One region of the Halomonas sp. 113 genome, then DNA from elsewhere that is predicted to be linked to it. Evidence: predicted binding sites of a transcription regulator. Region 1 holds the regulator's gene; the other holds the start of a gene.
The links. The regulator sigma-54, encoded in region 1, starts transcription at its own class of promoters, with help from an activator protein. The targets are predictions, from matches to a motif close to TGGCACNNNNNTTGCTNT.
Positions count from the first base shown of each region.

Region 2: YERSI8AC_RS16650 (circularly permuted type 2 ATP-grasp protein) is a predicted target of sigma-54. The motif match lies at 4,404-4,421, and genes of this name have one in related genera.

Region 1 covers NZ_LR881453.1:1,982,447-1,992,553, reverse strand. Annotated here, with positions in the region: gene YERSI8AC_RS09315 (MlaC/ttg2D family ABC transporter substrate-binding protein) at 1-640, opposite strand, end outside; gene YERSI8AC_RS09320 (STAS domain-containing protein) at 1-2, opposite strand, end outside; gene mlaD (outer membrane lipid asymmetry maintenance protein MlaD) at 731-1,195, opposite strand; gene mlaE (lipid asymmetry maintenance ABC transporter permease subunit MlaE) at 1,212-2,012, opposite strand; gene YERSI8AC_RS09300 (ATP-binding cassette domain-containing protein) at 2,080-2,892, opposite strand; gene YERSI8AC_RS09295 (KpsF/GutQ family sugar-phosphate isomerase) at 3,218-4,204, shown strand; gene YERSI8AC_RS09290 (KdsC family phosphatase) at 4,257-4,799, shown strand; gene lptC (LPS export ABC transporter periplasmic protein LptC) at 4,800-5,369, shown strand; gene lptA (lipopolysaccharide transport periplasmic protein LptA) at 5,381-5,899, shown strand; gene lptB (LPS export ABC transporter ATP-binding protein) at 5,911-6,660, shown strand; gene YERSI8AC_RS09270 (RNA polymerase factor sigma-54) at 6,790-8,205, shown strand; gene hpf (ribosome hibernation-promoting factor, HPF/YfiA family) at 8,303-8,611, shown strand; gene YERSI8AC_RS09260 (PTS sugar transporter subunit IIA) at 8,616-9,086, shown strand; gene rapZ (RNase adapter RapZ) at 9,174-10,106, shown strand.
Region 2 covers NZ_LR881453.1:3,509,250-3,519,356, forward strand. Annotated here, with positions in the region: gene YERSI8AC_RS16635 (CoA-acylating methylmalonate-semialdehyde dehydrogenase) at 1-479, opposite strand, end outside; gene YERSI8AC_RS16640 (zinc-binding metallopeptidase family protein) at 754-1,824, shown strand; gene YERSI8AC_RS16645 (alpha-E domain-containing protein) at 1,821-2,831, opposite strand; gene YERSI8AC_RS16650 (circularly permuted type 2 ATP-grasp protein) at 2,836-4,317, opposite strand; gene YERSI8AC_RS16655 (transglutaminase family protein) at 4,682-8,032, shown strand; gene YERSI8AC_RS16660 (circularly permuted type 2 ATP-grasp protein) at 8,096-10,107, shown strand, end outside.

The DNA.
Region 1 (10,107 bases):
ACGCATCGCCTCCCTGCTCAAGCTCTTCAACGCCCACTTCAGGTGACCATCCGTCAATAACCGCGTCATAATCACGATTGTTATCGCGCATGGCTTGGTCAAACTGATTGCGGAACGTCAGACCCAGATTAATACCGTTAACGATCACGTTAACCACCCGCCATTCGCCGTCGGAGAGTCTTAGGCTATAGCTTACGGGGTACACCTTGCCGTTATTGGCCACCACTTCCATGGCAACGCTGGCCTGGTCGTCATAGCGCTGAGCCTGCTGGGCATTCAGCACCCGCAGCTCATCATAATCAAACGTCACCAGCCCGCGGGTATAGGTATCAATCAGCGTTTGGCGAAACACATCGACAAAACGACGGCGCTGTTCCGGGGAAGCGTTGCGGAAGTAGTTTCCCATCACGCTGGCCCCGATATAGCGGAAATCCGCCACTTGTTCGAGGTTGCTATCCACTAACGCCTCAAGCTCGCTAAGATTATTGGCGTAATAATCCTTGCGACCTTCGAGTTCCGACATCAGTGACTCAACGTTATCGCGAATCATCGCTTCTGGCGTCTGGGACTGCGCCTGTGACTGCAGTGGCACCATTAACGCTGCCATCATCATTACCACCAATAACCAACGACCCATCATCAAGTTCACTCCATTCATAACCATCATCTCCCCACCCGGTATTGCACTGGGCCCGTTATTACACTGGATTAGTGCCTGCCGTTTGAAACACTAGTTAGTTGCCATATTGGACACAAACTGCTGGATAAGTTCTTCCAGCACCAGCGCCGACTGGGTGTCGCGAATCGTATCGCCATCCTCCAGCATTTCAGGGTCGCCACCCACGCTAAGGCCAATGTACTGCTCACCTAATAAGCCTGCGGTCAGGATCGAGGCAATCGAGTCTTTGGAAAGCTGACCCTCAAGCTCGCTATCCAGGCTAAGAACGACCCGCGCATCGAACCACTGCGTATCCAGCTCAATGGCTTCTACCCGCCCCACTGTCACACCCGCCATGGTGACCCTGGCACGGGGTTTTAAACTACCAATATTGGCGAAGTTGGCCTCTAACTGAAACGACTGCGTGGGCGCTGAGAGCGTCAGTCCACTCACACGTAGGCCGAGGAACACCAGCCCCAGAATGCCCGCCACCATAAACAGGCCCACACCGAACTCCATGGTTTTACTGCGTTTCATGAAACTGCTCCAGCCATTAAAGGCCGCCAAACATAATGGCGGTCAACACAAAATCAAGCCCCAATACTGCAAGCGACGAATACACCACCGTGCGCGTAGTAGCGCGGGAAATGCCTTCAGAAGTGGGCACCAAATCATAACCTTGAAATACCGCGATCCAGGTCACCACCAAAGCAAATACGGCGCTTTTGATCATGCCGTTACCGATATCACTGATAAAGGCTACATTGGCCTGCATGTTGCTCCAGTAAGAGCCCTCGAAGACGCCTAGCCACTCCACGCCCACCAAGTAGCCGCCCCAGATGCCCACGACACTAAACCCAACCGTTAAAATAGGCAGTGACACAAAGCCTGCCCATAGGCGTGGCGCCACCACGCGGCGCAGTGGGTCAACACCGATCATCTCCATGCTGGTGAGCTGCTCTGTCGCTTTCATTAAACCGATCTCGGCGGTGAGCGCAGATCCCGCCCGGCCAGCAAACAGTAGTGCTGCCACCACTGGGGCTAACTCCCTCAATAGCGACAGTGCCACCATTTGTCCCAGCGCCTGCTCAGCCCCGAAATCGACCAAAATGGTATAGCCCTGCAGTGCCAGCACCATGCCGATAAACAGCCCCGACACCAATACAATGGCTAACGAAAGCACGCCAACAAAGTGCATCTGGTGCAACCATAATCGCCAGCCTTCCCGGGAAGGCACGCCGACCACCGACTGGAATAGAAACACGCCCGCGCGACCCAATGCTTCCATTAAGTCGCACCCTCGGCGCCCCAGCCGTGTAACACGCGCGGCGCTATTAGAGAACTTTGACTGCATTAACTCTGCCCTTTATTTACCCTGCATTGGTGCATTTAAGCGCCTTGTGTCACCCACCCCAGCAGTTCTATTTAACCGGAGCCTCGCCCAGAATATCGCGATAAAACGCCTCAGCGGGGTAGTGAAATGGTACCGGGCCATCAGGTTCGCCATGAATAAACTGGCTAACCCGGGGATCTTGATTTGTGTCCAAGGTTTGCGGCGTGCCATGGGCTACCACCTGGCCATCGGCGATCAGATAGAGATAGTCCGCAATGCTCAAGGTCTCCTTGATATCATGGGAGACCACCACCGAGGTTAGCTGCAGCGCTTGATTAAGGCGCTTGATTAGCTGCACCAACACGCCCATAGAGATGGGATCCTGACCAACAAACGGCTCATCATACAGAATCAGTTCTGGATCCAGCGCCACCGCACGAGCCAATGCGACCCGGCGCGCCATCCCTCCGGACAGCTCCGCAGGCGTTAAGTGTCGCGCTCCGCGCAGGCCGACCGCCTGTAGCTTGAGCAACACCAGGTCACGCACCATGGTATCGGGCAAATCCGTATGCACCCGCAGCGGAAAGGCAACGTTTTCAAACACATCCAAATCAGAAAACAGCGCACCACTCTGAAACAGCATTCCCATCCGCTTGCGTAGCGTGAATAGTGCCTTCCGGGACAGTTTATGAACATCACGCCCATCAATGAGTATTCGACCACTCTCCGGGGTTAGCTGGCCGCCGATCAGCTTCAGTAGCGTGGTTTTACCGGTACCACTTGGTCCCATGATCGCGGTTACTTTACCCCGCGGTATGGTCATATTCACGCCACGGAAAATTTCGTGATCACCACGCGAAAAGTAAAGCTCTTCAATTTCTATAAAGGGTGCATCTGTCATGGATCAGTTGACTCTTAACGAGGCGCGACTAAAGCTGTATAGCATACCCTACTTGCGGCTATCGCAATTAGAAAACAGCGTTTCTAAAACATTATCGAACATTGTACTATAACGCTACAAGGCATTACTGCACGAATGGGCTTTCCTATTGTTCAGGGTTATCAAAGTTGCAAAGGCTTGCTTACCCTCGCCTAAACCTGCTCTCGACACTGGTGATGCGGGTATGCCCCCAGGGAGTCGCCTCAATTACTGCCTATTAGAGGTGTCGAGATGTTATTCTTACCGGTTACTACTTGTATATTTTCATTTGTTAAGAGAAAACGCTATGCGCCAGCCTATCGCCCCCTCCAGCCTACTACGTGAAAGCGCACTGCGTACGCTACAAATCGAGCAGGCAGCGATTGGAGGCCTTCAGGCTAAGCTAGACGAAAGCTTTGATCGCGCCTGTGAGCTAATTCTCGCCTGCCAAGGTCGTGTCGTGGTGACCGGTATGGGCAAGTCGGGGCATATTGCTGGCAAGCTAGCGGCGACACTTGCCAGTACCGGCACGCCGGCTTTTTTCGTTCACCCCGGCGAAGCCAGCCATGGCGATCTAGGCATGATTACCCGCGCAGATGTAGTGTTGGCGCTCTCTAACTCGGGCGAAACTGCCGAAGTCACTGCTCTGCTACCACTGCTTAAACGCCTGGGCACACCGCTGGTCAGCATGACGGGGCGGCCCCACTCCACGCTTGCCAAGCACGCTGATGCGCACCTAAACAGTGGCGTCGAGCGTGAGGCTTGCCCGCTCGATCTAGCCCCCACCAGTTCCACCACCGCTGCCCTCGCCCTGGGTGATGCACTGGCGGTTGCGTTACTGGAAGCACGCGGCTTTACCGCTGAAGATTTTGCCCTCTCCCACCCCGGCGGCAGTTTGGGCAAGCGCTTACTGCTACGCGTTAGAGACCTCATGCACGACGGCGCACGCCTGCCCCAAGTCGCATTGGGCAGCCCGCTGCGCGACGCATTACTCGAAATTACCCGGCAAGGGCTTGGCTTTACCTGCGTAGTGGATAGCGAAGGACGATTAGCGGGGGTCTACACCGATGGCGATCTACGCCGCACGCTGGATCAATTCCATAATCTGCGCGACGTGCGCGTTGATGATGTCATGACCCGGCCGGGCAAGCGCATAGGCCCCGATATCCTGGCGGCCGAAGCGGTACGTATCATGGAAGAAAGCCGTATTACCGCGCTAGCGGTGGTTGATGAACAACAGCGCCCAATTGGGGCTCTACATATGCACGACCTGCTCGCCAGCGGCGTTATTTAACCCAGCGGCGCCAACACGACCTGCTTTACGAACTGATTGATATGGAGGTTCTATGACCCTACCTGCCTCGCTACTCGACCGACTCCGCCGTGTACGCCTGCTAGCACTGGATGTTGACGGCGTCCTTACCGATGGGCGCCTCTACTTTCAGGCCGATGGTATCGAAATCAAAGCATTCCACACCCAGGATGGCCACGGGCTAAAGCTTCTCAAACGCGTGGGCGTACATGTCGCGTTGATTACCGGGCGCGACTCCCCCATGGTTAGCCAACGCGCGGCGGCACTCGGCATTGACCATGTTCACCAAGGCTGTGAAGACAAGCTGGCCACACTGCGCGGGCTCTGCCAGCGCCTCGATATTGAACTAGAGCAGGTGGCTTATTGTGGCGACGACCTACCCGACCTAGCGGCTATCAAACGTTGCGGCGTCGGCATTACCGTGCCAAACGCGCCGGACTATATGCATACCCACGCCGACTGGACTACCGAACGCCTGGGTGGCCACGGTGCCGTACGTGAGATCTGCGATACGCTGCTTGAATCTCAAGGACACTGGGGCGCGGTGCTCGACACCTATCTGCACGGCCGCACGTAAATGTTTAAACGCTTTAAAGTACGCCTCTGGTTAGCCGGGCTAGTCATCGCGCTGGGGATTCTGCTGGTATGGCTTGACCCCCGCGGGCCTCAAGACACCAGCATCGATCCCGAAGCACAGGCTCAGGAACCTGGCCACGTGCTGGAAAATGCCGAGATTACCCTATTCGGGGATAACGGCAGTGTCATGCAGTCGCTAAAAACACCGCGCCTTATCCATACCCCGCAGCGCAGCGAAACCTGGACGGAAGAGCCCGAGGCAGTACTGTATGACAGCGAAAACCGTCAGTGGCTGGCCAGCGCCGCTGTAGGCACGCTCAACACCGCTACCCAAGCCCTGCTGCTGTCAGGTTCGGCTCGGCTGTTTGCACCAGATGAAGGCTGGCAGCTAGATACCGAGCTACTGCACTATGATGGCCTCGAGCAGCATGCATGGAGTGACACACCGGTATTGATGCAGCAACCGCCACAGCAAATGAGCGCTTCACATATGGACGTTTGGCTTAACACCAGCCAGGTTCGCTTAACGGATAATGTGCGCGGCACGCACCCCCCGGCCACACAACGCTAATAGGAACCGCCATGAAAGCCATGATTTCCCCAGCCCTGCTCTACACTGCACTGTTCGGTTTAGCGATACCTTTATCAGTGTTAGCCCAAACCAACTCATCTTCCCAACAAGCCCCAGTGGAAGTGGAAGCCGACCGTTTAGATCTTGATCAGCGGGCAGGCACAGCTGTTTATACTGGGGATGTGGACATTCGCCAAGGCGAAATGCAGCTGCGCGGCGAGCGGGTAGAGATCGAACGCAACGACGCGGGCGAACTCTCGACAGCCACCGCTACCGGTGAGCGCGCCTACTTGCGCCATCAAGGCGAAGGGCAAGAAGGCCCCACGGAAGGCTGGGCGCGGCGGATTATTTATCACGTCGCCGAGCGTCGCGTAGAGCTGATCGACCAAGCCGAACTGACCCAGCAAGAGGACACCTTTAGTGGCGGTCGCCTTGAGTATTTTATTGACCGAGAAGTGATTCAAGCGCGCTCTGACGTTGATGGCAGCGAGCCCCAGCGCATACGCATGACCCTTCAGCCTGAACAATAGGGAGCCTAGCTGTGGCCACTGCTGACACTGCGCCGATCAAAACCCTTTATGCCCACCACCTGGCTAAAAGCTACAAACGCCGCCGAGTGGTCAAAGACATCAATCTAGAGATATCCCAAGGCAGTGTCGTTGGCCTTTTGGGCCCCAACGGCGCGGGCAAAACCACCTCATTTTATATGATTGTTGGGCTGGTCAAATCCGACGCTGGCAAGGTGGGTATCGACGATGTGGATTTAACGCGCGCCCCCATGCACGAGCGCGCAGCTGCGGGGATTGGCTATCTACCTCAAGAGGCGTCTATTTTCCGCAAACTCTCGGTTGCCGAGAATATTATGGCGATACTCGAGACCCGCAAAGAGCTTAACCGCAGCGATCGCGAACAGCGCCTGGAAGCGCTACTCGAAGACTTCCATATCACCCATATTCGCGACAACCTGGGCATGAGCCTTTCGGGCGGCGAGCGCAGGCGTGTAGAAATAGCCCGCTCGCTAGCCACAGAGCCCGCTTTTATACTGCTCGATGAGCCTTTTGCGGGCGTTGACCCCATCTCGGTAGGTGAGATTAAAACCATCATTCGTGCACTGAAACAGCGCCATATCGGCGTGCTGATCACCGATCACAACGTGCGTGAAACACTAGACATTTGCGATATCGCCTATATCGTCGGCGATGGGCAAATCATCGCCAGTGGCTCGCCCGCCTCGATTCTCACCAACCAAAAAGTAAGGGATGTGTATTTGGGCGCCGATTTTCGCCTGTAATGTTTTTGCCTTAATCGCCCCTAAATAGCGCTTTAAAACAACTTTACGACCAATGGCATGCTTATTGCACTTGCGCCAAGCACTCACTCGCACTAGGGTGGAGCATTCTGATTAACGAGTGGTTCTCAGATGGTCATGAAAGCTTCTCTCCAACTGCGTATCGGCACACAGCTGACCATGACGCCCCAGTTGCAGCAGGCCATTGCGCTGCTGCAACTCTCTACGCTGGATCTTCGTCAAGAAATTCAGCAGGCCCTCGATGCCAATCCCATGCTGGAGCAGGAAGATGAATTTAGTGAACAGGCTGTCAGCGAGCCTAAGGAAGAAGAGTGGTCAGAGAGCATCCCTACTGAGCTCTCGGTAGATAGCGACTGGTCAGATACCTATCAAGATATGGGAAGCCAGGGGGGCAGCAGCAGCGAAGGCCCCGACTTTGAGCGCCAGGCAGCCGGGCAGAGCCTTCATGGCCACCTGCTGTGGCAACTCGCCATGACCGATTTTAGCGCTCGCGAGCAGCTTGTCGCGGAAAGTTTAATCGACGCGCTAGACGCCAACGGCTACCTGACCCAGCCGCTCAACGACATCCGTGAAGGGCTTCGTGCCCAGGGCATTGACGGGCTAAGCCAACGCGAAGTGGAAACCATTCTACTCAAGCTCCAGCAGTTTGAGCCGACCGGCATATTTGCCCGTGACTTGCGTGAATGCTTGATGCTGCAGCTCGCCGCTCTCCCCGATAATACGCCACTGCTGGTTCCCGCCCGCCGCTTGGTGCGGCAGTTTCTCGAAGCGCTTGGCAAAGACGATATGCGTCTGCTGAAACGCCGTCTAGGGCTCGACGACGAACAGCTGTCCGATGTCATCCTGCTTATTCGCAGCCTAGACCCACGCCCAGGCAGCGCCTACGGCGACACCGATGACAGCTATGTCACCCCCGATCTAGTCGTCCGCCACGATAATGAAGGCTGGCATTTAGAGCTCAACCCCGAGGCCCTGCCACGGCTGCGCATTCAGCCCGACTACGCCAGCTTGATTAAGCGTGCGGATAAAAGCGATGACAACCAGTTTCTCAAAGAGCACTTGCAGGAAGCGCGCTGGTTGATCAAGAGCCTCTCTAGCCGAAACGATACGCTGCTGCGTGTTGGTCGCGAAATCATTACCCGCCAGATTGGCTTTTTAGAGCACGGCGAAGAAGCCATGAAACCACTGATACTGGCCGACATTGCCGAAGCCGTGGAGATGCACGAGTCGACTATTTCACGGGTAACGACGCAAAAATATATCCATACACCCCGTGGTGTGTTTGAACTCAAATACTTTTTCTCAAGCCAGGTGAGCGGTCAAGATGGCGACAGCCACTCCAGCACCGCCATCCGTGCACGACTCAAGAAACTGATTCAAGAGGAGCCGCCCGGCAAGCCGCTTTCAGACAGCCGCTTAGTGACGCTATTAGGCGAAGGAGGGATTCAAGTGGCGCGTCGTACGGTGGCGAAATACCGTGAAGCCATGGGCATTCCCTCTTCCAGTGAACGGCGTCGTTTGCGCTAACTTCGTTAACGTTTCAGGGAAACTCTCGACAAGGGCTTTGCAACGCGGCAAAAAGGGTTACAATCGAAGTACAGTCCGATGGATAAGGAGCACGTCAATGCAAGTAAATATCACTGGTCATCACGTAGAACTGACTGACGCCTTGCGTGACTATGTCAACGAGAAGCTTGAGCGTGTAGAGCGCCATTACGACAATATAACTACGGTGCAAGTCACCTTATCAGTGGAGAAAGAGCGCCAGCAGGCCGCCTGTACGCTGCACGCCGCAGGTGCTGACTTACATGCGGAAGCCCTAGACAGTGATATGTACGCCGCTATCGACGCACTAGCGGACAAAATCGACCGTCAACTCGTTAAACACAAGGAAAAAGCACAAGCTCGCGCCCAAGGCGCCGGTGTGCGTTAATTCAATGACGTTGGAAACCATACTCCCCCCGGAACGCGTTCTGTTCGACGTCCCCGGGGGCAGCAAAAAAAGGGTGCTGGAGTTTTACAGCACCTTTATCGCCCAAAATATCCCCAGCCTGGACAGCCAAGAAGTGTTTAGCCGTTTAATCGGCCGCGAGCGCTTAGGTAGTACGGGTATTGGTAACGGCGTGGCTATTCCTCATGCGCGTAGCCCCCACTGCAACGCCCCTATCGCTGGATTTTTGAAACTGGCTGAAGCGATCGATTTTGACGCTATCGACGGCGACCCGGTAGATCTGGTGTTTGTCCTGTTGGTACCCGAAGAGGCAGATGACACGCATCTCTCACTACTGGGTCAGGTAGCGACCATCATGAATGATGCGGACACGCGCCAGCAACTGCGTAAAGCAGCCAGCCAGCGCGAACTGCTTGAGCTGATTACCGCCAAAATTCGCGAGCAATCAGCGGCCTAAGGGTCTGAAACCCTGTTCAGGGCAGATCACAGCAGGTTATCCGCTCACCACCCTCAACGCAGCTTGATCAAAGCAAAGAGAGACTCTATGCAACTGGTGATCATTAGCGGCCGCTCCGGGTCAGGTAAATCTATCGCCTTGCAAGCGCTGGAAGATCTTGGCTACTACGCGATTGATAACCTCCCAGCTATGTTGCTGGGGTCGTTGGTGGATGAACTGCGTGACCAGGGCGACCGAGCACATTTAGCGGTGAGTATTGATGCCCGCAATTTGCCGGGAGCTCTGGAGCGCCTGCCCTCTTTATTAGACGAGTTGCGCCAGCGTAAAATCGTCTTTCAAGTTATTTACCTGACCACCGATGCGCGCATACTGCTTGAGCGTTACTCAGCAACGCGTCGCCGTCATCCGCTGACCCGCGATAGCGAAATGACGCTGGAAGAGGCGATCAATAAAGAAGAGACGACGCTAGAGGATATTCGCGATCTGGCCGATCTATTGATCGATACATCACGATTATCGGTGCACGATTTACGCCGTCGCATTACCGACCAAGTAGCCCATCAGCGGCGCGACAAGCTGACGCTAACGCTGGAATCGTTTGGGTATAAACGCGGCGTACCGTTAGACGCCGACCTGGTCTTCGATGTGCGCTGCCTGCCAAATCCGTACTGGGATCCAACGCTGCGCCAGTTCACTGGCCGCGACGCGGAAATCGTGGCTTTTTTGAACAGCTATCCGATTGTTGATGCCATGAGCGACGACATCTTGGCCTGGCTAGAGCGTTGGCTACCCGCTTACCAGAATAGCCAACGTAGCTACATGACTATCGCGATTGGCTGTACTGGTGGCCAGCACCGCTCGGTCTATATGGCCGAGAAGTTAGCGGAAAAATTGACTCCTAGCATGGGCGAAGTTCAACTTCGCCACCGCGAACTGGGTCTGCACTACACCATAAGCGAACAGTTGGCCGCTCCCCTCGTCAGCGCTTCCACACCTAACGAGCGGCCAGAGACCTCTTAAG
Region 2 (10,107 bases), 1.5 Mb from region 1:
AAGCAGGGCAACATAATCGGGAAGTTAAAGGCGGTAATCCCAGCCCCCACCCCCAGCGGCTGGTGCATGGTGTAAACGTCTACCTCGTTGGCAGCGTTTTCGGCTAATTCACCCAACTGCAACGAAGTAATCGAACAAGCGTGCTCTACCACTTCCAGACCACGACCCACTTCGCCTTCCGCATCGGGCAGGGTTTTACCATGCTCCTCGGTGATAAGTGCCGCCAGTTCAGCGGTATTGTCGCGAATCAGCGCCTGCAGCTTGAGCATGATGCGCATGCGTTTCCCCAGCGGCACTTTACGCCACTCCTTGAACGCCTCTTTGGCACTACTGATAGCGCGTTCTACTTCGTCAGCGGTACAGAACGGCACTCGAGCCACTACTTCTTGCGTCGCGGGGTTGACCACGTCGCGCCACTCCTGGCTCTGTGACTGCACGGGCTGGCCATCGATATACATGGGAATTTCGCGAACGGACATAGCGTTGCTCCTATTTATGGTTGTGGTTGTTATGGGTGCGAGTATTAAAAAAGCTGTTTTTAAAACGCATCGCGGTAAGGCAAGTACACAGGGTATAGCAGCAAGTTGACGTTAACGTCAACCAAGTATCTCATGAGTAAACAAAATCTACGCCAGGACGTCAATTAGCCTTTCCATTGTGGCACCACGCTGGCTATGCTTCGGCTAATCAGTGTGCCGCAGGCTTGCGGATCGCCCACGGCGAAAGCGCGTGTTTAAACACAGGGAATTATCTATGCAGACCTTTCACTGCCGCTGTGGCAATCCGCTGTTCTACGAAAACACCCACTGCCTTGCCTGTCAGTCAGAAGTAGGCTGGTGCCCTGCTTGTAGCAATATCGTGGCCATTGAGCCCTTGGATAACGGCGGCTATCGCTGTACCCACCCGGGTTGCGATACAGCGCTAATGAAGTGCCACAACTACGCTGTTGAAAACGTATGTAATCGGCTGGTGGTGATGGAACACGGCCAAGCGGACACGCTCTGCGACTGCTGTCGTTACAACGAAGTAATACCCGACCTCAATATTGCAGGCCACCGTGAGCGTTGGGCGGCACTAGAGGCTGCTAAACGGCGCCTTTTTCATACTCTGGATCTACTTAAACTTCCCCACGGTACCAAAGACGACGACATTGCTGTGCCGTTAAGCTTCTCATTTATGGCTGATGCCCTCCCCGACCAGGGCTTATGGCGTTCCACCGCCAAGCCAGAGAAGGTGTATACCGGCCATGCAGCAGGGCATATCACCATCAACATCAAAGAAGCCGACGACGTTGAACGCGAGCGTTTGCGGGTCGACATGAACGAATCCCATCGCACATTAATTGGTCATTTCCGCCATGAAATCGGCCACTACTATTGGGATGTATTGGTTAAGGATCGCGATGAAGAAAATTGCCGTGCGGTATTTGGCAATCACCACCGGCCAACCTATGCCGAAGCGTTAGAGCGCTACTACCAGCAGGGGGCGCCCAGCGACTGGCCTAATCGCTTCATCTCTGCTTACGCCACCATGCACCCCTGGGAAGATTTTGCTGAAACATTTGCCTACTACTTGGATATAGTCGCCGTGCTGGATACCGCACTGCACATGGGCATTACCCCCGTTGAGTACGACGGCAGTCTGGAGAGCATGCTGATTGCCTTTCATCAGGTAGGGATGGCAGTGAATGAGCTCAACCGGGATATGGGCCTGCTCGATTTGGCCCCAGGAGTGCTTGCCCCAGCGGTGCGCGAGAAGCTGGCGTACCTGCATCGAATCGTGCAGGCCGCCAGCCCGCTAGAGCGCGACTCCCCCACTGGTTAGTCGTTATCGTTATCCCCTGCGTGGCTTTGACTCTGGCTCTGACTCTGGTTTTGGGTGACGCGGGGCACGCTGTCGTCATTCACAAAGTAGGTTGCGCTAAGAGTATCGTGGATAGCGGCAAAGCCGATCTGCAGTTCGTCGATAAACAGGTGCAGCTTGCTGGGTGAGTGGGCCAGCGCTTGAATATCGGCATCCACCACATCGGCGCGCACCAGTGAAACGGTCGCTGCCGGTCGATCCTGTCTTGGCAGTAGCGTCAGCTCATGGCCCAGCGTCTCCAAGCTGCAGGCAATGGAGCGTGGCAGATTAGGATCTTGCAGCAAAAAGCGCAGCACATCCGGGCCCCGAACGCGTAAGCGTACCTGCTGACGGTACATTTGGTAGGCGGTGAGCGATTTGAGTACGCTCATCCACTGCAGGTTTTCAAACGGCAGTAGCTCTTCAGGGTTTTGCGGCAGCAGGCTGGCAGAGCGCACATCCACGATGCGAGTAGTCATATCGGCCCGCTCTAACTGACGCCCCAGCTCAATAAAGGTACGCGCAGGGCCATGGCTTAACGTGCCTTCAATCAGGCCCGTCAACGCCTGGCAGCTACGGATGACGCTTTTGAGAAAGCTATCGCGACGGCGTGGACTAACACCGTTTTCGGCATGATCAGCCACGCTCAGATAGAGCTGGTTAACCTCTTCCCAAATCTCCCGGGGCACCACATCCCGAGTGGTTCTGAGGTTCTCACGGGCACTGGCAAGCGCAGAGATAATCGAAATATCATTGTCAGTATCAGCGCATAAAAAGTGCACCACATTGCGTTCATCAAAGTCTTTATGGCGTGCGGTAAAGGCTTCCAGACTGCCGGTCATTTCGATAAGGGGTGCCCAACCGAGCGGTAAGCGACCCGGCAAATCGAGCATAAGGTGGCTATTGACACTCAGCAAACGGGCAGTGTCTTCCGCACGTTCAATATAGCGCGCCATCCAGTAGAGGTTCTCTGCAACGCGTGACAGCATGGCGTTAGGCTCCTTTCACCGCGGCCGCTGCCGCCTTATCGTCGGTTTCTACAATCCAGGTGTCTTTACTGCCGCCACCTTGAGAAGAGTTCACCACCAACGAACCCTCTATCAATGCCACGCGGGTTAGTCCACCGGTGGTGACATGGATTTCTGGCCCCGAAAGAATGAAGGGGCGCAAATCCACATGGCGCGGCTGCGGTAATCCATTCGCCAGCGTAGGCGTGGTCGACAGTGCCAGGGTCGGTTGAGCCATATAGTTGCGCGGGTTCGCCTTAATCAAGCGGGCAAACTCTTCGCGGGTCTCTTTGGTTGAGCGTGGGCCAATGAGCATGCCGTAGCCCCCCGACTCATTGGCCGGTTTCACTACCAATTCATCCAGGTGGTCGAGTACATAGCGGCGATCGTCCTCGAACATACACAGGTAGCTGGGCACGTTGGGGATCAGCGGCTCTTGATCGAGGTAGTAGCGAATCAACGCGGGAACAAAGGCGTAAACGACCTTATCGTCCGCCACGCCGGCCCCCGGAGCATTGGCAAGTGCTACTTTCCCCGCCCGCCAGGCGCGCATTAGGCCCGCCACCCCCAGCATGGATTCCGGGTTAAATGCTTCCGGGTCGAGAAACTCATCGTCTACACGGCGGTAAATAACATCGACCCGGCGTAGCCCTTCCACGGTGCGCATGTACACCACATCATCGTCATCAACGAGTAGATCACTTCCCTGCACCAGCTCGACGCCCATTTGCTGGGCAAGATAGGCGTGCTCAAAATAGGCAGAGTTGTAGATCCCGGGGGTCAGTACCACTACCTGGGGGTCATCACCTGGCCTTGGCGACATCGCCGCCAGCATGTCGTAAAGCTGAGCCACATAGTCATCAACGGGCAAAATCTTGCCTGAGGCGAACAGCTCCGGCAGTACCCGCTTGGTGACATTGCGGTTTTCCAGCATGTAGGAGACACCGGAAGGAATGCGTAAGTTATCCTCCAGCACGTAGAGCGTCCCGTCGCCATCGCGCACCAGGTCAGAGCCACATACATGAGCCCATACACCGTGAGGAGGGTTAATGCCAACACACTGGGGGCGGAAATTAACCGATTGTGCCAGCACCTCGGCGGGCAGTACTTTGTCCTTAATGACTTTTTGATCATGGTAAAGGTCATCGATAAATAGATTCAGCGCCTGCACGCGCTGCTTAAGGCCTGCCTCGGTTTTACGCCACTCACTGGCGGGAATGATTCGCGGCACAATATCAAAGGGCCAGGCACGGTCAATCATCGCGCCTTCAGAGTAGACGGTGAAGGTAATCCCCATGGTACGAATAGCGATCTCCGCCGCAGTTTTTCGCTCCGCTAACTCCTCGGCACTAAACCTTGCCAACATGTTGCACAATTCACCCGCTGACTCGCGTGGCTGACCGGGAGCGGCCATCAGCTCATCGTAGTAATCACGACACGCATAGTTATTCCAATTCACTTGGCTCATGGGCGCTCTCCTGGCGCGGGGGTGGAAGCGGCAACTTCCTCAATGCTCAGTGTAGGCCTGCCGCGTGCAAAACAATCAAACAAATGAGAGCAAAATGCGTACCATCTTTTGCGATATTTCAACGTTCACTTACTTAAACGCCGCTTGACAGAGAGCACGAGGAAATTAAAACGCCTTTACGCCCTATCTTGGTGCGCGCAAGTGGCATCAAGTTGGTGCATAACGCGATTTCCACTTTAGTTAAACGTCTTAGTTAAGATAGCGGCTGCAAAAAAGTAAAAGTGGAACGATACTTGCGAAACGTTCGGTTATTCCTTAACCCAACCGACCAGCCGGTTAATAACGGTTCTTTTGAGGGTGGCTCATGACCATTCGCGTTGCCTTGTATCATCGTACGGCTTACCACTTTGACCGCCCGGTGCGTCTTTCGCCCCATGTTATTCGGCTGCGCCCGGCGCCCCATTGCCGCACTCACATTGAGTCGTACTCGCTCAAACTCTCCGGCGATGACCACTTTTTAAACTGGCAACAGGATCCGTTTGGCAACTTCAATGCCCGTGTGGTGTTCCCTGAACCGCGCAAAGAGTTAACCATTGCCGTCGAGCTAATCGCTCCGATGACGGTGATCAACCCGTTCGATTTCTTTTTGGACGATATTGCGCAAACGATTCCCTTTGCTTACCCAGAAGCGCTGCGCCAAGAACTAAGCCCTTATCTTGAAATAACCGAGTCAGGGCCGCGGCTGATGGAGTGGCTCAAAGCCGTTCCCCGCGAACCGACTACCACCGTCGATTTTCTGGTTGCGCTTAATCAGCGACTCCAGGATGAAATCGGCTACCTAGTACGCCTGGAGCCCGGTGTTCAGAGCTGCGAAGAGACGCTGACACTCGCCAGCGGCTCCTGCCGCGACAGTGCCTGGCTGCTGGTGCAAATTTTCCGCCATCTGGGCCTCGCCGCTCGTTTTGTGTCCGGCTATCTCATTCAGCTCAAGTCAGATGTTAAAGCGCTGGACGGTCCGAGCGGCAGCGAGGTGGACTTCACCGACCTGCACGCCTGGACCGAAGTCTTCCTGCCCGGCGCCGGCTGGGTAGGCCTTGACCCCACCTCAGGTCTATTCGCTGGCGAAGGACACATTCCCCTCGCCGCCACTCCGACGACGGGTAGCGCCGCGGCCATCACCGGATTTTCGGATAAGTGTGAAGTCACCTTTGATGTGACCATGGAGGTCGAGCGCATCCATGAAGACCCACGGGTCACCAAGCCCTATAGCGATGAACAGTGGCAGCGTATCTGCACGCTGGGCGACCAAGTGGACGCTGAACTCTTACAGCAGGACGTTCGCCTTACTATGGGGGGCGAACCCACGTTTGTATCCGTCGATGATATGGAGAGCCCTCAGTGGAATACCGAAGCGTTAGGTGAGCACAAGCGCGAGCGCGCCGAGGCACTGCTAACCCGGCTGCAAGCCGCCTATGCGCCCGGCAGCGCTATTCAGCAACAGCAGGGCAAATGGTACCCCGGTGAACCGTTACCGCGCTGGGCGCTGGCCTGCTATTGGCGGAAAGATGGCGTGCCGCTATGGCGAGATCCAAAATGGCTAGCTTGTATGGAAGGCGCCCCCAAGGTAGCCGTGGATGACACCACTGCCCAACGCTTTACCAAAGCACTTAGCGAACGCCTGGGCGTGGCTGAGCGCTACTGGATTCCGGCGTTTGAGGATGCCTACTACTACCTCTGGAAAGAGCAGTCGCTGCCCGTCAATGTGGATCCGCGGGAAGCCAATCTCAAAGATGACGCCGAACGCCACCGTTTAGCTCGTTTGTTAGAGCAAGGCTTGGACGAAGTGGTGGGCTACGCCCTGCCGCTGCGCCACTCGATCAGCCAAGCTCACCGCTGGGAGAGCGGCCGCTGGCCGCTCAAGCGCGACCACTTATTCCTGGTGCCCGGTGACTCGCCCATGGGCCTACGCTTACCGCTTTCAGCGCTGCCCTGGGCCGACCCAGAGGAGCAGCCACAGCCTGAATCGCTGTTCGCCCCCCGGCCTGAACTGGGCGATATTCACGGCGAAGTCGCCCGCCGCAACGCCGAACAGCTGCATATCAGCGATGCCGAACGCCTGGGTCGCTCAAGCCACCCTAGCCCATCGCATCCGGAAGGCGAAGCCGTTCAACAGCAGCCACGGGCAAACATCGACCGGGAAAGTAGCGTCATTCACACCAGTCTATGTGTGGAACCGCGGGATGGCCGCCTGCATATTTTCCTGCCGCCGCTGACCAGCTTAGAGCACTACCTTGACCTACTGAGTACCGTTGAGGAGTGCGCCAAGGAACTCGCTTGCCCGGTCATGGTAGAGGGTTACTCACCGCCGAGAGACCCGCGCCTGGAAAACTTTATGATCACCCCTGACCCCGGCGTGATCGAAGTCAATATTATGCCCGCGGCCAGTTGGCAAACCCTGGTAGCACAAACCGAACGGCTATATGAAGAAGCGCGAAAAACCCGCCTGGGCACCGAGAAATTTATGCTGGATGGGCGCCATACCGGCACCGGCGGTGGTAACCATGTCACCCTGGGCGGGTTGACGCCTGACGACTCACCGTTTTTGCGTCGTCCGGATCTGCTGGCCAGTTTAGTCACCTACTGGCAGCACCACCCGAGTCTCTCTTACCTGTTTTCGGGTCTGTTTATTGGCCCCACCAGCCAAGCCCCGCGGGTGGATGAAGCTCGCCATGAAGCCCTCTATGAGCTGGAAATCGCCCTTCAACAAATGCCCGAAGGGGAAGTGGTACAGCCCTGGCTGGTCGATCGCTTATTGCGCCACCTGCTCACCGACTTAACCGGCAATACTCACCGCGCCGAGTTCTGTATCGACAAGCTCTATTCGCCGGATAGCGACAGCGGTCGCCTTGGCTTACTGGAACTACGCGGCTTTGAGATGCCACCCCATGCCCGCATGGGGCTGATGCAGATGCTGCTGATCCGCGCACTGGTAGCCCGCTGCTGGAAAACGCCCTACCGAGCCAAACCGGTGCGCTGGGGCAGCGCCTTGCAGGATCGCTGGATGCTTCCCCACTACCTCTGGAGCGACCTTGACGACGTGCTGGGTGACTTGCGCCACCACGGCTTCGATTTTGACCTGGAGTGGTTTGCCCCCTTCCTGGAGTTTCGCTTCCCGCTGCACGGATGCTTGCACACCTCCATGCTGGATATTGAGCTGCGCCAAGCCATCGAACCCTGGCATGTATTGGGCGAAGAGGCCTCAGCTGGCGGCACTGCCCGCTATGTGGATTCTTCGGTGGAGCGTTTGGAAGTCAAAGTCAGCGGCATGAGTGGTGACCGCTATGTGGTGACCTGCAACGGCCGCCGGGTACCCCTTTCAGCTACCGGCAGAAACGGTGAAGCCGTGGCTGGGGTGCGTTACCGCGCCTGGCAGCCGCCCTCAGCGCTGCATCCGCAAATTCCCATTCACGCGCCGCTGGTGTTTGATGTGATCGACACCTGGAACCAGCGCTCAGTCGCGGGCTGTACTTACTACGTAGTGCACCCCACAGGGCGTAATTTCGATACCTTCCCGGTCAATGCGTTTGAAGCCGAAGCGCGAAGACTGGGGCGTTTTAGTGACAGCGGCCATCGTCATGGCCATCAGGTTCCCAAGCTGGAAACCCCCAGCCTGGAACTGCCGCAGACCCTCGACCTGCGCTGGACGCCTAGCTAATGCTTTTCTCGTAGCGACTAGTGCAGGATAATCCGCCTCCTACTGCTTAGGATTACAAGGATAATGACGGCCCCTGTCTCTCCCTCACTTCTCGCGCCCGTGACTAACGGGCTCGTTGAGGATTACTTACACCAGCTAGGCAAGGGACAGCCCGGCACGTTCGACGCCATGCTCGATGGCCAGGGGCAGTTACGCCCTGGCTGGCAGAGCTTACTCGGCTCATTGGAGGGCCTGGGCCCGACGGGTCGTCACCAGCAGCATGACGAAATTCAGCGCCTACTGGCTGAAAACGGCGTAATTTTCAATATGCATGATGAAACCCAGGGGCGTTCGTGGCGGCTCGACCCGCTACCCTGGGTGATTGATGAACCACAGTGGCAAGCATTAGAAGCGGGGCTAATCCAGCGCAGTCGTCTGCTGAGCGCCCTCTACGACGATATCTATGGGCCCAAAACGCTCTTTGAGGCGGGGCTACTCCCCACCCAAGAGCTGCTTGCCTCAGCGCATTTATTACTGCCCTGCCACCAGTCGCTGCCCAATGACCGCGCGCCGATTATTTTCCACGGTGTGGATGTGATTCAGGATACTCAGGGCCAGTGGCGGGTGATGGCAGACCGCCTACAGGCGCCATCCGGTACTGGGCTTGCGCTCGAAAACCGTATACTGATGGCCCGCGCCCTGCCGGATATGTATCGCAATGCGCCCTTAAAGCGGCTAGCGGGGTTTCTTGACCTACACCACCGCACGCTGATCGCCATGGCCTATCAGCATCGCGATAACCCCACGCTTATCTTATTAACGCCGGGGCCGGGGAGCCCACGCTATTTTGAGCACGCCTATTTAGCCAATTACCTCAATATTGCACTGGTAGAAGGCCAGGATTTAGTCGTACGCGATACCCAAGTATGGCTGCGCACCCTGGGCGGTCTACAGCCAGTCGATGTGATACTGCGCCACTGCGACGACGCTTACTGCGACCCGCTGGAACTGCGCGGCGATTCGCAGCTGGGCGTACCCGGGCTACTCCAGGCCATGCGCTCAGGCGGCGTGGCGCTATCTAACGCCTTGGGGGTGGGCATTTTGGAAGCCCCGGTGTTAGCAGACTACTTACCGATGCTGTGTGAGCACCTGCTCGGTGAGCCCCTGCTATTGCCTAACGTCGATGCCACTACGCAGCCAGCCACCGCACCGGTTTTCGATAGCCACCTACAGCGTCTGGAACCCACCACGCTCAACCTACGCTGCTTTGTAACACGCACCCCCAATGCCACTGCCAAAAGCAGCACTGCTGCTAAAAATAGTGCGGCTGGCGAGTACCAAGTAATGCCCGGTGGTTTAGCTTGGGTTGGCGAACCTGGCTTGCCATCACTAAGCAGCACCATCGTTAAAGATGTCTGGGTTACGGCAGCCTCTCCTCAGCCCCATGTCAGCCAGCTCCGCCAGGCCCGCGGCCCGGTGGTGGCCACCCGTGACGGCACCGACCTACCCAGCCGAGTAGCCGAAAGCCTGTTTTGGTTAGGCCGCTACGGCGAGCGCTTAGACACCCGCGCGCGACTTCTGCGTGAAGCGCTAATGAGGCTAATGGAGTACGACCAGGATGAGATCGCCGATCAGCTGCTCGATGAACTTCTGCTGGCACTGGATATCACCACGCTAAACGAAGAGGACCAACAGCGACTACAGGCACCTTTGATTGGTTTTGATCTAAAGCGCGCCGCGTTACTGGCGCAGTTTGATGACGTGGATCCCCAGGCCTTACAGCCACTGTTTGCCCAACTAATGCGCAACGCACGCAGCGTGCGCGACCATTTAGGCGACGACTCCTGGCGGGTGGTGCACCAGCTGCGTCAGCGCATGGCCACCTTCAACCCAAGCTTGGGGGCCAGCGCGGCACGGCGCGCTTGCGAGGGGCTGTCTGCTCAGCTAGCCGCCTTCTTCGGGCTGTGTAACGAAACCATGCCTCATCACTACGGCTGGCGGTTTATGGATATCGGCCGCTTCCTGGATCGCGTGCTGGGACTGCTCTCGCTGCTCAAGCTCACCCTCAATGCGCCGCACTCGCCGGGGCTGGCGTT